Regions from separate parts of the Bifidobacterium sp. KRGSERBCFTRI genome, predicted to be linked through region 2. Evidence: riboswitches for the same ligand, from Rfam matches in the RefSeq annotation. Region 2 holds a riboswitch; each other region holds the start of a gene.
The links. A riboswitch is a leader RNA that binds a small molecule or an ion and turns the genes downstream of it on or off. The one in region 2 is predicted to bind thiamine pyrophosphate.
Positions count from the first base shown of each region.

Region 1 (3,278 bases), 840 kb from region 2:
CCGCAATCGGATCGGGGAACATGTACGGCATGACCACGAAGCCTTCTTTTGCCAGCTGTTTCGTGGCTTTGATGGTTTCCTCATTGTCGGGCAGCAGATACTTCGCCTCATGCTCGATCTCCACCTTCACGAAGTCCGTCTGGCACACTTCGCGCGCGAGACGGGCAATACGCACCGCTTCCTCTGCATTGCGTGCGCCGGACGTGTTCGGCAGCATGGTGATGCCCTTCGGAATGTAGTCGAGCAGGTTGTTTTCGGTGGTGCGGCAGCGGCGCAGCGCCATGGTGACGATCTGCGTGCCCGCGTTCTCGATGGTCGCCTTGATGAGGTTCAGGTCGTAACGGCCGGAACCGAGGATGAAACGGCTCGTGAACTTGTGCCCGCCGAGGATCAGCGGGTCGGCGTCGCCGGTGGCGATCTCGTCGTACGCATGAGCGTCCGGCTCCGGCAGGATCGCCGTGTTCGTGGTGGTGCCGACCAGCTCGTCGAGCGTGGCGTTCGGTGCGGCCGCGACGTCGGCGGCTGCGGTGGTGATGGTGTTTTCGGTGCTCATCGTCGGTTCCTTTCGTTGGGGTGTTTGTTGTTGTTGCGATTGCTGTGCTGCTGTTGTGTTGCCGTTGCGTCGCTGTTGTGTTGTGTGCAACGTGCGTTTGTAATCGCAATAAAAATTTCGATTACGGCAGTGGAGTAACGTAGCAGTGCGTCAGGCGTCTTCCTCGCCGAGGATCAGTCGCGTGATCATGTTCGCTTCGTGGCAGGCGACCACGCCCACGCGCGGCGCCATCAGGCCGGCACCCGGTACCGGAGCCGTCTCGCCATCGCCACAGAAGTAGAAGTTCTTCGAAACGCGACGCGTGCTCACCAGGTTGGAGCTGCGGAAGCCGGCCATGCCGGACGCGCTGACGAGCTTCTTGCCCGGCAGATTCTCCAGCACCGCGTTGACGAGCATCGTCTTGTTTTCCGGCACGTCGAACGCCTCGCAGATGATGTCCTCGTTTTCGAACAGCGTCGGCACGTTCTCGTCGGTCACCTTGACGGTGTCGATGGTGATGTCCGTGAACGGGTTGATTTGGCGCAGATTGCTGCGCAGCGCCTCCGTCTTGTACTGGCCGAGGTCCTTCAGGAAATACTGCTGGCGATTCAGGTTCGTCATATCCACGCGGTCGAAGTCGATCAAGTGCAGGTGGCCGACGCCGATGCGGGTCAGCGCCACCGCGATGGTGGAGCCGAGGCCGCCGCAGCCGCAGATGGCCACGTGCGCCGCGTCGAGCTTGTCCTGTGTGGCGGCCGTGTGACGGTCGAGCAGGGCTGCGCGGATCTCCTCGCGGCTGACCAAGGTGGCCGGGTCGGGCTGGTTGTCGAAAGCGTGCTGGCGGGCGTCGATCTGCGCCTGCGATGCGGATGGTTCAAAAGTCATGGTTGTTCTCGTATTCTCGTTTCCGTTCGTATGGTTTGTTTCGCTGCTGTGCTCAGCCGCCCTGCACGAACGTGACGATTTCCAACGTGTCGGTGCCCTTGAGCTGCGTCTGCGCACGCTGGGCGCGCGGCACGATCTCGCCGTTGAGCTCCACGGCCACGCGGTCGGCGCGCAGACCGCGCTGCTCCACTAGTTCGGCCACGGTGATCGGCGTGGCGACGTCCTCTTCCTTGCCGTTGATGATCATTTCGGTTCCCTTCTGTATGTCAGGCCCCACGAGTGCCGTTCCCGCCGAAACGGACGTTCAGAACTGCTTTGTGGGCTTCCGAGCGTCTGCTTCCGGTGAATCGGACATTCACGGTTGGTACGAAAAAAGGGTCGCCGAAGGAACCGTACCCTATGAGGTGGTGCGCCCCTCCGTGACCCTAATCACGCGATATTCGGTTATCGCGAACGGAAGATGAGATACGCCTTGCGGCGCGAACAACCCGTCTCCTTACGGCGGCATTACCCGCATCAAGTCCTCGGTCGAAGCTGTATGAGCTCCCTCTCAGCCTTTCGGCTCCCGTTCGGTTGTGCCTTTATCTTCGCGCAGGCGCCCGACAAGCTTGCGCCGGTTCACGTTGGGTTAGTCTTGATGTGAACATGTGCGAATCGGCTGCGTGCTTGCAAGGAAGGGGAAGATGATGATGAACGGTGAGTTGGCAGGATTTACGATTCCTCGGCTCGGCATGGGAACGATGGCTTTGGCGATTGAGGGGCGTCCGGATCGCGATACTGCGATTCGTACGATTCATGCCGGTTTGGACGCGGGTGTTCGCTATTTGGATACGGCTTGGTCGTATTATCTGCCGAGCGAGCCTGGCACTGGCACTGCGAAAGATTTGGGGTACGGCGAAAAGTTGGTGCGTGATGCGCTCGCTTCGTGGAATGGCCCCCGAGATGAAGTGCTGGTCGCCACGAAAACTGGCTATCGACGCACCATGGAGATCCCCGCTTTTGTTGCTCCTGTGTCCGATTCGCCAGAATCGGACACTCAGGGGCGGGATTCCGAGGGCTGCAGTCGTCGGCCTGGCGGGGAACGCCAGCATTTGCAGGCGGCGGGCAGTCAATACGGGTGGATGGCGGATTCGCGCCCCGAAACCATGATTCGTGACGCCAAGGAATCCGCGCTGCACTTGGGCGTCGATACGCTCGACCTGTTGTATTCGCACGGACCGGACCCGGAAGTGGCTTATGAGGACCAGGTCGGCGCGCTGAAGCAGCTGCTTAACGAGGGCGTGATCCGGTACGCGGGCATTTCCCGCGTGGACAACGCGCAGATCGACATCGCCCGCGAGATTCTCGGCGACAAGCTGATCGCCGTGCAGAACCAGTTCTCGCCCTCGCACCCCGACCCTGAGCATACGATGGAGCACTGCGCGGAACTTGGACTCGCGTTCGTGTGCTGGAGCCCCCTCGGCGGCTTCCTCGACGCGTTCGACCAGCGCGCGTACGACCCGTTCCGCACGGTCGCCGGCAACCACGGCTGCTCCTACCAGCGCGTGGTGCTCGCCTGGGAACTGAGCCGCTACGAGCGGTTGTTCACCATCCCCAGCGCCCGCAATCCGCAGGAAATCAACGATTCCTTCGCCGCCACCGAACTGACGCTCACGCAGGATGAGCTGGCGATGCTGAACGCCTCCGTCGACGCCCGTCGCGGCTGAATTCCGCGCAATACGTACGATTGGCCGCGCCCGATTCCGCACAATAATCGCGATTCGGGCCGCGGCCTTTTTCGTGCCTTCTGTAGCTTGCTCGCTGCAAAATCGCCCTGGGAATAACTTACACTGTAAAATGTTTACACTGTAAGATATTATGA
Region 1 covers NZ_CP109653.1:378,549-381,826, forward strand. The annotation lists gene OGI63_RS01525 (thiazole synthase) at 1-553, opposite strand, end outside; gene thiF (sulfur carrier protein ThiS adenylyltransferase ThiF) at 704-1,417, opposite strand; gene thiS (sulfur carrier protein ThiS) at 1,470-1,664, opposite strand; TPP riboswitch at 1,893-1,996, opposite strand; gene OGI63_RS01540 (aldo/keto reductase) at 2,101-3,123, shown strand.
Region 1: another riboswitch for thiamine pyrophosphate. It lies ahead of thiS (sulfur carrier protein ThiS); the one in region 2 lies ahead of OGI63_RS05120 (ECF transporter S component).

Region 2 (3,278 bases):
GCATCGAATATGTTTCCGTGCGCTTCACCGATCTGATTGGCGTTCAGCAGCACTTCACGGTTCCTGCCAGCGAATTCCTCAAGGACGCGTTCGATGAGGGCATGCCCTTCGATGGCTCCTCCATCGAAGGTTTCCAGGCCATCAACGAATCCGATATGAAGCTCGTTCCGGATATCGAGACCGCCTTCGTCGACCCGTTCCGCAAGCACAAGACGCTCGACGTCGCCTTCTCGATTGTCGACCCGCTCACCGACGAGCCTTACTCCCGTGATCCCCGCCAGGTCGCCGCGAAGGCCGAGGCATACCTCAAGTCCACCGGCGTCGCGGACACGGCATCGTTCGCTCCCGAGGCCGAGTTCTTCATCTTCGACAAGGTGCGCTTCGGCAACGACATGCGCGGCTCCTTCTACGAGGTCGACTCCATCGAGGCACCGTGGAATTCCGGACTGGACGTCGAGGAAGACGGCACTCCGAACATCGGCTTCAAGAACCGTGTCAAGCGCGGTTACTTCCCGGTTCCACCGGCCGACCACACCCAGGATCTGCGTGACGACATGGTCGCCAACCTGCAGAAGGTCGGCCTCATCCTCGAACGTGCACACCATGAAGTCGCCGGCGCAGGCCAGCAGGAGATCAACTACCGCTTCAACTCCCTGCAGCATGCAGGCGATGACCTCATGAAGTACAAGTACGTCATCCACGAGACCGCCGCTCTCGCAGGCAAGGCAGCCACCTTCATGCCCAAGCCGATCGCAGGCGACAACGGCACCGGCATGCACTGCCACCAGTCCCTGTGGAAGGACGGCAAGCCGCTGTTCTACGATGAGAAGAACTATGGTGGCCTCTCCGACATGGCCCGTTGGTACATTGGCGGGCTGATCAAGCACTCCTCGTCGGTGCTCGCCTTCACCAACCCGTCGCTGAACTCCTACCACCGTCTGGTTCCGGGCTTCGAGGCGCCGGTTAATCTGGTCTACTCCGCCCGCAACCGTTCCGCCGCGATCCGCATCCCGCTCGCAGGCACCTCGCCTGCCGCCAAGCGCATCGAGTTCCGAGCGCCGGATCCGTCGTGCAACCCGTTCCTCGCCTTCTCCGCACAGCTCATGGCAGGCCTTGATGGCATTCTCAACCACATCGAGCCGCCGGAGCCGGTCGACAAGGATCTCTACGAGCTTCCTCCGGAGGAGCATGCCGGCATCAAGCAGGTGCCGTCCTCGCTCGCCGAGGCCCTCGATGCGCTCGAAGAGGACCATGACTTCCTGACGGCCGGTGACGTGTTCACCGAGGATCTCATCGAGACGTGGATCGACCTGAAGCGCGGCGAGATCGATCAGGCTCGCCTGCAGCCTACTCCGCTTGAGTACGAGCTCTACTTCCACATCTGATTCGCCGAATACTGGCATTTCCAAGGTGGGTGCGCATACGTGCACCCACCTTTTCCGTTATGCGGACGGGCATGCCCTGCAAATTCGGGGCTTGTGCCTATGATCGATGTAGACACGGGGGCTTGCTTGGCAGGCTGAGATGAAGCGAACGCTTCGACCGCATGAACGTGAACCGGATAATGCCGGCGCACGGACGTCGTATTTCCCGTGTCTTTCGATATCTCAGAAAGGCACAATATGATCTACCCATCACAAGCAAGCTCGCGCAAGTGGCGTGTTCTCGACATCACCGTCACCTCGGTGATCGCCGTCGCATCCGGTGTGGTGTTCTGGATGTGGGACTGGGTGTGCATGGCACCACTCACATTATTCGAGAACATCACACCCGGCTTCGAGGGACTGCTCAATGGATTCTGGCTGTTCGCAGGTCCCTTAGCCGCGGTCATCGTGCGCAAGCCGGGTGCCGCACTCTATGCCGAAACGGTTGCGGCGTTCCTCGAGCTCACGCTCGGCAACCAATGGGGCGTGGGAGGCTCCCTCATCGTAGGTCTGATGCAGGGGCTCGGCGCCGAACTGGCTTTCGCGCTCTTCGCATATAAGGTGTGGACCAATCTTGTGGTGCTGCTGTCCGGGGCATTGTCCGGAGCGATGTGCGGCGTCTACTACTGGTTCACGAACCCGGGGTGGGGAATGATGCGGGTCTCCATCTATTTGGGTACCTCGGTGGTGGGCGGTGTGATCGCAGCCGCTGCGTGCATCGCGCTGTCGCGTGCCATCGCCCGCACCGGAGCCTTGGCTCAGTTCGCTCACTGGCGTGTTCGTGACAGTGAGGCGAAGCGTGCCTGATTCGCACGCCATACGGTGGCTCTGCCGCCAATGACCATGTCTGTGCAATCTCTGGCGCGTTGGGAGGTTATGCAATATAGTGGGGCGTTGATCGTGACACCGATTTCTTTGAAGTTGAGAAAGGCATGGCATGACTGATCAGACGCAGATTATCGAAACCGCCGTCATTGAGCGGCTCAGCCACGTGATCGACCCTGAGCTTGGCCGCTCGGTCACCGATCTGGGTATGATCTGCGGCGTCGATGTTCGCCCCACAGGCCTGGATTCCTTCAATGTGCGGGTCAATGTGGAGCTCACCGTGCCTGGCTGCCCGCTGTCTGCCGAGATCAGCAGGCAGATCGAGGCGGCCGTGACCAGTTATGCCGAGGCGCAGCTCACCGCCGAGATCGTCGTCGGCGCGATGGATGAGGAGAAACTCAAGTCGCTGGTGAACGATCTGAAAGCCGCCCGTCGTGAGAACCCGTTCAGCAAACCGGGTACGAAAACGCGCATCTTCGCCATCGCCTCAGGCAAGGGTGGCGTGGGAAAGTCTTCCATCTCCGCCAATCTTGCGGCCACGTTCGCCGCACTCGGCTACGACACCGCGGCCATCGACGCCGATATCTACGGCTTCTCGCTCCCCCGCCTCTTCGGCGTCCACGACCAGCCCACGAATCTGAACGGGATGCTGATGCCGGTGACCGCGTGGGGCGTCAAACTCATGTCGATTGGCATGTTCGCCGGTTCCGACCGTGCCATTCTATGGCGAGGCCCCCGTCTGCAGCGTTCGCTCGAACAGTTTCTGGCCGATGTGTGGTGGGGCGAACCCGATGTGCTGATTCTTGATCTCGCCCCCGGCACCGGCGACATGGCGATTTCGGTGGCGCAGGCATTGCCGAACGCCGAGCTCGTTGTGGTCACGACCCCACAGCCCTCCGCGTCGGACATCGCCGTGCGTTCCGGCCTGGTCGCACTTCAGGTGCCGATGCGGGTGCGTGGCGTGGTGGAGAACATGAGCTATTTCGAGCATGCAGGCGAACGGATCGACATATTCGGCACGGGAGGCGG
Region 2 covers NZ_CP109653.1:1,221,182-1,224,459, reverse strand. The annotation lists gene glnA (type I glutamate--ammonia ligase) at 1-1,385, shown strand, start outside; TPP riboswitch at 1,490-1,597, shown strand; gene OGI63_RS05120 (ECF transporter S component) at 1,623-2,231, shown strand; gene OGI63_RS05115 (Mrp/NBP35 family ATP-binding protein) at 2,362-3,278, shown strand, end outside.

Region 3 (3,278 bases), 1.0 Mb from region 2:
TTGAACCTTGCGATCTGTTCGGTCACGTCATCGGATGCGCCGAATTCCCGGTATGCGTCGGTGATGATCGACGGCGTGGCCTGCGCCACGTCGGATTCCCTGACGAGCGCCCGATACATCGCTTTCACCGCTTCGGGGTGCTTGGTGGCGAAATCCTTCGACACCATATGAATCGAGACGTTCTTATTCCCGTATTCCGTTGCGTTCACGAGCAGTTTCGCGCCCGGGGTCGCCATTGCGGCGGCCAGATTCTGGTCGAAGGAACTCAATGCGTCGATCTGTCCCGAAGTGAAAGCCGCCTGGAAATTGGAGGGGCTCATCTCGACGATGTTCACCCTGCCTACATCGAGTCCGTCATGCTCGAATGCCTTGTGCAGCACGTAATCGCCGGTGCCGCCGCGTTTTATGATCGCAACGTTCCTGCCGTAGAGGTCTTCAAGTGAGTTCACCCCAGATTTCGGCGAGGCCACGATTCCTTGCGAATCACCGGTGTAATACTCGATCGCGAAGGCCACCCACGGTTGGCCTTGCGCCACGAAGTTGATGTACGAGCCGGTGCCGGTGCTCGTGGCATCGGCATTGCCCGACAGCACTGCTGAGTATGCATCCGTCGGGTTGTATGGGCCGGTGAATTTGACGTTGGTGTGCTGCATCGTCTCGTCAAGAAAGTCTTCGCCGCGTACGGTGGTCAGGTAATTCGCGGTCGACAGATAGGCCACGCGCATGGTCGTGGAGGAATCCGCGGCATTCGGTTCGCCGCAGGCCGAGCATGACAGTGAGAGCAACGCTGCGCATGCGGCGGACGTGAATCTGAGCATGGTGGATCGTGACATGATTCTCCTTGTTTGGGTGCATATGGGTGTACCCATATGTCTCATGGGATTGGTCATTGTAAGGGTGAACCTGATTGCCGCTATATGGAGTATCAGTGTGCGCATGGAACGACGAGCCGTTCCAATGCACCCACCAGCCATTCGCTGAACAGCCCCAGGAATGCATAGAGCACAATGCACAGCACCATCTGGTCGGTCCGGTAGAACTGCTGGGAACGCGAGAGAATGTAGCCGATGCCTGCCGAGGAATTCACCGTCTCGCAGGTCACCAACGCGATCCAAGACACGGTGAGTGCGAACCTCAGCCCCGTCATGAAGCGCGGGAGCGTGCCCCGCAGCAGGATCTTCGCGAACACGGTGCGTTTGGGCAGGTGGTATGCCTGCGCCAATTCGAGCAGTTTCGGATCGATGCCGCGCACGCCGTCGCGCACATTCACATAGATCAGCGCAAACGCGCCGATGGCGATCAATGCCACCTTCATCGTCTCCCCAATGCCCAACAGCACGATGAGCAGTGGGGAGAGCGCCGGGAACGGCACGGCCCTGAGCATGTGTATGGGCTTGTCCATGATTGCATGGCCAATGGTGCTTGACCCTGCGATGATGCCGGCTGGCACCGCCGTCACGACACCCAGGGCCACGCCGAGAGACACTCTGTAGAGGCTTACGCCTATGGATGGCAGCAACAGCCCCTCGCTGTGCAACGCAAGGAGCGCCTGCCACACTTCGCCGGGGGAGGGCAGTGAACGGTTGTGCGCCGGTCCTCCGGTGGCCAAGGCCCACGCGAGCACGATGAGCACCGTGGAAGCCCACAGCGCGCAGAAGCGGGGTGCGCGGCCATGATGCCACGGAATGAATCGCGTGCCGATCCGGCTCGCAGTCTTGGTATGTTCGGCTGCGGGCACGGCGTATGCGGCGGAGCGTGCCGGTGCACCGGTCGTGCCCATCGAACTGGCATCCCGGTAAGGGTTCCCGGACTCGTTCGTTGCAGACTGGGTCATGACATTCCCTTCGATAGCATTGTCTATGTCAGGTTCAACGAGTGTGATCTCAGCCCAGCCGACCCGCTTTGGCGTCGCTTCCAGCATGTTTGAAGGTCATGGCCCGGGCACCCCGTGTCGCTGTTCACGTTGTCGGAAGGCTCGGACAATACGCGTGTCGCAGTCGAAAAGAGTCGTGGGAGCGCTCACATTTTTTCTGATCCGCTCCCGCCAATCGTCCAACAATCTCATTACGCTGGAAACTGTCATCACAACCTATGCACATTAAGGAGAAGTTGTGGCAGCAATTGAAAGCGTGTACGCACGCCAGATTCTTGATTCCCGCGGCAACCCGACCGTTGAGGTCGTGCTCGACACCGATGACGGTGCTCGCGGCCTGGGTCTCGTTCCCTCCGGCGCCTCCACCGGCGAAGCCGAGGCTTGGGAGCGTCGCGATGGCGACAAGTCCGTCTATCAGGGCAAGGGTGTCCTCGGTGCCGTCAAGGCGGTGAACGAGGAGATCGCCCCGAAGGTCATCGGCATGGACGCCACCGACCAGCGCGCACTCGATGACCTGATGATCGAGCTCGACGGCACCCCGAACAAGGGCCGTCTGGGCGCCAACGCCATCCTCGGTGTCTCCCTCGCCGCCCTTTATGCGGCCGCCGAGAGCGCCGAACTGCCGCTGTACCGCTATATCGGCGGCACCAACGGCCATGTTCTCCCGGTTCCGAACATGAACATCATGAACGGCGGCGCACACGCTGACTTCGCCACCGACATCCAGGAGTACATGATCTCCCCGTACGGCTTCCAGACCTACTCCGAGGCTCTGCAGGCCGGCGTCGAGGTGTACCACACCCTCAAGAACGTGCTGAAGAAGCAGGGTCTGGCCACCGGTCTCGGCGATGAGGGCGGCTTCGCTCCGAAGATGAAGACCAACGAGGATTCCCTCAAGTACATCATGGACGCCATCTCCGCCGCCGGCTATGAGCCGGGCAAGCAGATCGGCATCGCCCTCGATGTCGCCTCCTCCGAGTTCTACAACAAGGAGACCGGCAAGTACCACTTCGATGGTGAGGACCGTGATTCCGAGTACATGCTCGACTTCTACGAGAAGCTCGTCGACCAGTTCCCGATCGTCTCCATCGAGGATCCGTTCCAGGAGGAAGGCTGGGAAGACTGGGCCAAGATCACCAAGGCCCTTGGCGACCGCCTGCAGTTCGTCGGCGACGATCTGTTCGTCACCAACCCGGTGCGTCTGAAGAAGGGCATCGATATGGGCGCCGGCAACTCCCTGCTGGTCAAGCTCAACCAGATTGGCACCGTTTCCGAGACCCTCGACGCCATCGAGCTGGCCACGAAGAACGGCTTCACCTCCATGGTCTCCCATCGTTCGGGCGAGACGCCGGACACCACGATCTCCGATCTCGCCGTCGCCAAGAACACCGGCCAGATCAAGACC
Region 3 covers NZ_CP109653.1:2,223,753-2,227,030, reverse strand. The annotation lists gene OGI63_RS09685 (ABC transporter substrate-binding protein) at 1-833, opposite strand, end outside; gene OGI63_RS09680 (ABC transporter permease) at 926-1,834, opposite strand; TPP riboswitch at 1,822-1,959, opposite strand; gene eno (phosphopyruvate hydratase) at 2,112-3,278, shown strand, end outside.
Region 3: another riboswitch for thiamine pyrophosphate. It lies ahead of OGI63_RS09680 (ABC transporter permease); the one in region 2 lies ahead of OGI63_RS05120 (ECF transporter S component).